DNA from 2 places in the Pseudomonas sp. 9.2(2024) genome. Region 1 is predicted to be linked to the other one. Evidence: predicted binding sites of a transcription regulator. Region 1 holds the regulator's gene; the other holds the start of a gene.
The links. The regulator sigma-54, encoded in region 1, starts transcription at its own class of promoters, with help from an activator protein. The targets are predictions, from matches to a motif close to ANTGGCATNNANNTTGCTNT.

Region 1 (3,074 bases):
CACCAGCCGATGCACGGTCGCGCCAAGGCCGGTATCGGCTATCTGCCGCAAGAAGCGTCGATCTTCCGCAAACTGTCGGTAGCCGACAACATCATGGCCATCCTTGAGACCCGTCAGGAGCTCGACAAGGCCGGTCGTCGCAAGGAGTTGGAAAGCCTGCTGCAGGAATTCCACATCAGCCACATCCGCGACAACCTCGGCATGAGCCTGTCCGGTGGTGAGCGCCGCCGGGTGGAAATCGCCCGTGCACTGGCCACGGCACCGAAATTCATCCTGCTCGACGAACCGTTCGCCGGTGTCGACCCGATCTCTGTCGGCGACATCAAGCAGATCATCCACCACCTCAAGGCCAAGGGCATCGGTGTACTGATCACCGACCACAACGTCCGTGAGACGCTGGATATCTGCGAAACCGCCTACATCGTCAACGATGGCCAGTTGATCGCCGAAGGCGACTCCGCGACCATCCTCGCCAACGATCTGGTGAAGGAAGTCTACCTGGGCCACGAGTTCCGCCTGTAAGCTCGACGGTATTCGACCAGCCGTCCGGGTGCTGTAACGTTGAAGCGCTTTTTTATACGCTTTTATTGTTACAGCGCTCTAGGCAAACACGACAGTTTCAGGCATATAATTTGCTTAAGTTTGGCGCTCCGGCGCCCTGTAGTGGATGGCGCATAGCGCCGGCGAATAAGGTGTTAAGCCCCTGCCATGAAACCATCGCTAGTCTTGAGAATGGGCCAGCAGCTGACGATGACACCGCAGCTGCAACAGGCCATCCGCCTGCTCCAATTGTCTACCCTGGATCTGCAACAGGAAATCCAGGAGGCTCTGGAATCCAATCCGATGCTCGAACGCCAGGAAGACGGCGACGACTTCGACAACTCCGATCCCATGGCCGACAACGCCGAACAGAAGCCCAACACCGAGATCCAGGAACCTTCTTATCAGGAGACCGCGCCGACAGTCGACAACCTCGAAGACGGCGAATGGAACGAGCGAATCCCCAACGAACTGCCCGTTGACACCGCCTGGGAAGACGTCTACCAGACCAGCGCCAGCAGCCTGCCGAGCAGCGACGATGACGAGTGGGACTTCACCACCCGCACCTCCGCCGGCGAGAGCCTGCAAAGCCACCTGCTGTGGCAGTTGAACCTCGCACCGATGTCCGACACCGATCGCCTGATCGCCGTCACCCTGATCGATTGCATCAATAATCAGGGCTACCTGGACGAAACCCTCGAAGAAATTCTCGAAGCCTTCGATCCCGAGCTCGACATCGAGCTGGACGAGATCGAAGCCGTCCTGCACCGCATCCAGCAATTCGAGCCGGCAGGCATCGGCGCACGCAACCTGGGCGAATGCCTGCTGCTGCAATTGCGCCAGCTGTCGGCCAAGACCCCTTGGCTGGCCGAGGCCAAACGTCTGGTCACCGATTACATTGACCTGCTCGGCAGCCGCGACTACAGCCAGCTGATGCGGCGCATGAAGCTCAAGGAAGATGAACTGCGCCAGGTCATCGAACTGGTGCAGAGCCTCAATCCGCGCCCAGGCTCGCAGATCGAATCCACCGAAGCCGAGTACGTGGTGCCTGACGTCATCGTGCGCAAGGACAACGAGCGCTGGCTGGTCGAGCTGAACCAGGAATCGGTACCGCGCCTGCGGGTCAACGCCCAATACGCCGGTTTCGTGCGCCGTGCCGACACCAGCGCCGACAATACCTTCATGCGCAATCAGTTGCAGGAAGCTCGCTGGTTCATCAAGAGCCTGCAGAGCCGCAACGAAACCCTGATGAAAGTAGCCACCCAGATCGTCGAGCATCAGCGCGGCTTTCTGGAGTACGGCGACGAAGCCATGAAGCCGCTGGTCCTGCACGACATTGCAGAGGCGGTTGGCATGCACGAGTCGACGATTTCCCGGGTGACCACGCAGAAATTCATGCATACCCCACGGGGCATATATGAACTGAAATACTTTTTCTCCAGCCATGTGAGCACCTCAGAAGGCGGTGAATGCTCGTCCACGGCGATCCGCGCGATCATCAAGAAACTGGTTGCCGCGGAAAATCAGAAAAAGCCGTTGAGTGACAGCAAGATCGCTGGTTTACTGGAGGCACAAGGCATTCAGGTGGCTCGCCGCACCGTCGCCAAGTACCGCGAATCCCTCGGGATCGCGCCTTCGAGCGAACGCAAGCGGTTGATGTAAGCCACGTTACAGCGTTCCAGTGGCAGGCTCTTCGGCCTGCCGCTTTATGCACTGGCAACGAAGGAGAAGCTGTATGCAAGTCAACATCAGTGGACACCAACTGGAAGTTACCCAGCCTCTGCGCGAGTACATCGAGCTCAAGCTCAAGAAGCTCGAAGGGCATTTCGACAAGATCACCAACGTACAGGTCACGATGTGCGTCGAAAAGCTGAAGCAGAAAATCGAAGCCACGCTGCATATTCCCGGCAACGAGGTCGTCGCAAACGCGGAACATACCGATATGTACGCTGCGATCGACGCGTTGACCGACAAGCTTGATAAACAACTCAAAAAGCATAAGGAAAAGACCCAGAGCCTGCTTCAGGGCGCTACCGGTCGATAACCCCCACCCCCATGATCCGACTTGAAAGTATCCTGACCCCCGGCCGTTCCCTGGTGAACGTGCCGGGCGGCAGTAAAAAGAAAGCCCTCGAACAAATTGCCAACCTGATCGCCCGGGAAGTCCCGGATCTGGAGATGCAAGATGTCTTCGAGGCATTGATTGCCCGTGAAAAACTGGGTTCCACCGGTTTTGGCAACGGCATCGCCATTCCTCACTGCCGCCTCAAGGGCTGCGAAGCGCCGATCAGTGCGCTGATGTACCTTGATGCCCCTATCGATTTCGACGCTATCGACGGCGCGCCTGTGGACCTGCTGTTCGTCCTGCTGGTGCCGGAAGCCGCCACCGATGCGCACCTGGAGCTGTTACGCCAGATTGCCAGCATGCTCGACCGCAAGGACGTGCGCGACAGACTGCGCAGCGCGCCAAGCAACGAAGCCTTGTACCAGGTTGTACTGGAAGAACAGAACAGGCCGTAACCATGCGCTTGATC
Region 2 (3,074 bases), 640 kb from region 1:
GCCCATATGACTGTCGTCGACCTTGCCGAGAATTTCGCCCAATACTTCTTCGAACGGAACACTGACAAATAGCACGCGTTGCGAGCTGCCGTACTTCTTCCAGATGAAATGCGCGACTTCCATTACGCCCAGTTCGTGGGCACGACCGCCCAGGTTGAAGAAGCAGAAGTGCGTCATCAGACCCCGACGAAGGATCTGGTACGCGGCAACCGTCGAGTCAAAACCGCCGGACATCAATACCAGCGTCTGCTCCAGCGCACCGAGCGGGTAGCCGCCGATGCCATTGTGCTGGCTGTGGATCACGAACAACCGCTTGTCGCGAACTTCGATGCGGACTTCGATTTCCGGCTGTTTCAGGTCGATTCCGGCAGCGCCGCACTCACGGCGCAGCTTGCTGCCGACGTATTTTTCGACGTCCATCGAGCTGAACGCATGCTTGCCCGCACGCTTGCAGCGCACCGAAAAAATCTTCCCGGCCAGCGCATCGCCGTAGTGCTGCTTGCACTTCTCGGTGATGTCGTCGAAGTCGCCCAGCGAATACTCGTCGATCTGCAGAAAATGCGCGATGCCCGGCATGCAGGTCAGGCGTTCGCCCATCTCTTTCAGGGCCTTGGGGTCGGTGACGCGGGTTTCCAGCTCGAGATTGTCCCACACACCGTTCACCACCACGGCCGGGTCCAGGTCGCGGAGCACGGTGCGGATGTTCTTGGCCAGCTGGCGGATGAATTTCGTCCGGACAGGTCGGCTTTTGATGGTGATCTCGGGGAAGACTTTTACGATTAGTTTCATGAAAACAGCGCGCGCAGGGCCAGCCGAAAAAGGGGGGCGCGGATTATAGCGGAAATTGCTCAAGGTTTAACCAGTTAATGTGCAGAAGGTTTTGCGCGCACCAAAACGGGTCATTTTTCGATTTGAGCGCTACATTAAAGGGCGAGATTTTCGCCTTTAAGGCGCTTTCGACCTTTAGAAGCGTAAATTTGGGGCAAAAAACCCATGCTGGGGCACTGGCATGCAATTTGCTCCCTTGTGAGGCAGGTTGCCTTGGCAGAGTATTCGCGCCGGCATCACCACTATTAAGGGCATCCACTACCCGCCCTAATTCACCCGGAGGACACTATGTCGAAGTCGGTTCAACTCATCAAAGATCATGACGTCAAGTGGATTGATCTGCGCTTCACGGACACCAAAGGCACTCAGCACCACGTGACCATGCCGGCTCGCGATGCGCTGGAAGACGACTTCTTCGAAGTTGGCAAGATGTTCGACGGTTCCTCCATCGCTGGCTGGAAAGGCATCGAAGCCTCCGACATGATCCTGCTGCCGGACGACGAAACCGCCGTACTGGACCCGTTCACCGAAGAGCCGACCCTGATCCTGGTCTGCGACATCATCGAACCTTCGACCATGCAAGGTTACGATCGCGACCCGCGCGCCATCGCCCGCCGCGCCGAGGAATACCTGAAGACCACCGGTATCGGTGACACCGTATTCGCCGGTCCGGAGCCTGAGTTCTTCATCTTCGACGAAGTGAAGTTCAAGTCCGACATCTCCGGTTCGATGTTCAAGATCTACTCCGAACAAGGCTCGTGGATGTCCGACCAGGACGTGGAAGGCGGCAACAAAGGCCACCGTCCAGGCGTGAAAGGTGGCTACTTCCCGGTTCCGCCGTTCGACCACGACCACGAAATCCGTACCTCCATGTGCAACGCACTGGAAGAAATGGGCCTGACCGTTGAAGTTCACCACCACGAAGTGGCAACTGCCGGCCAGAACGAAATCGGCGTCAAGTTCAACACCCTGGTGAAGAAAGCCGACGAAACCCAGACCCTGAAATACGTTGTACACAACGTTGCCGACGCCTACGGCCGTACCGCGACCTTCATGCCGAAGCCGCTGTACGGCGACAACGGTTCGGGCATGCACGTTCACATGTCCATCTCCAAAGATGGCAAGAACACCTTCGCGGGTGAAGGCTATGCCGGCCTGTCCGACACCGCCCTGTACTTCATCGGCGGCATCATCAAGCACGGTAAGGCCCTGAACGGCTTCACCAACCCGGCCACCAACTCCTACAAGCGTCTGGTGCCAGGCTTCGAAGCCCCGGTAATGCTGGCCTACTCGGCTCGCAACCGTTCCGCCTCGATCCGTATTCCTTACGTCAACAGCCCGAAAGGCCGTCGTATCGAAGCCCGCTTCCCGGATCCGGCTGCCAACCCGTACCTGGCTTTCGCAGCGCTGCTGATGGCAGGTCTGGACGGTATCCAGAACAAGATCCACCCAGGCGATGCTGCCGACAAGAACCTGTACGACCTGCCGCCTGAAGAGGCGAAAGAGATCCCGCAAGTTTGCGGCAGCCTGAAAGAAGCCCTGGAAGAGCTGGACAAGGGCCGCGCGTTCCTGACCAAGGGCGGCGTGTTCTCCGACGACTTCATCGACGCTTACATCGCGCTGAAATCCGAAGAAGAAATCAAGGTCCGCACCTTCGTGCACCCACTGGAATATGAGCTGTACTACAGCTGCTGATCCGGTAGCGCCGCGCTACGCGGCGTGACAAAAAGAGGCCTCCTTCGGGAGGCCTTTTTTGTGCCCGCTCATCCGTGGATAATCCGCCGCTTTCGCGCCATGACCGGCGCCTTGACGAAGGGATTCGCATGAAGTGGTTACGGGCTATCGCCCTGATGGCCGGCCTCACCTGCTCGACAGTCGGCGCAGCCGAGTTCTATGAAAACAAGCCGCTGGCTCACCCGCTGATCCAGGGCTTGCAGGAGAGCTCGATGACTCTGGCGTTCATCAAGGAAACGAACGGCGTCAAAGGCTATTACTGCCGTTGCGACACGCCGGGCGAACGTCCGCAATTGCTTGATGACTTCGGCCAGGCGAGCATCGAGTCGGTTTTTCTCATGTCGCTCGACAGTGAAGATCCGACCCGCTTCGTGCTTTTTCGGCAAAACGACCGCTACAAAATCTACGCCTACAAATACAACGCCAACGACCACCTCTACAGCCGCGTCACGCGATTGCAGCTGGCGCTGGACCGCATCGCCGAAGGTCGCAAACACCTCGACGCCCTGACC

Region 2: a site for sigma-54 is predicted at 1,004-1,023, ahead of glnA (glutamate--ammonia ligase). Genes of this name have one in related genera too.

What each region holds. Positions count from the first base shown of each region.
Region 1 is NZ_CP155585.1:1,258,294-1,261,367, reverse strand. Features, by position in the region: gene lptB (LPS export ABC transporter ATP-binding protein) at 1-522, shown strand, start outside; gene ABFB52_RS05520 (RNA polymerase factor sigma-54) at 709-2,202, shown strand; gene raiA (ribosome-associated translation inhibitor RaiA) at 2,276-2,584, shown strand; gene ptsN (PTS IIA-like nitrogen regulatory protein PtsN) at 2,596-3,060, shown strand; gene rapZ (RNase adapter RapZ) at 3,063-3,074, shown strand, end outside.
Region 2 is NZ_CP155585.1:614,884-617,957, reverse strand. Features, by position in the region: gene thiI (tRNA uracil 4-sulfurtransferase ThiI) at 1-789, opposite strand, end outside; gene glnA (glutamate--ammonia ligase) at 1,117-2,523, shown strand; gene ABFB52_RS02780 (hypothetical protein) at 2,652-3,074, shown strand, end outside.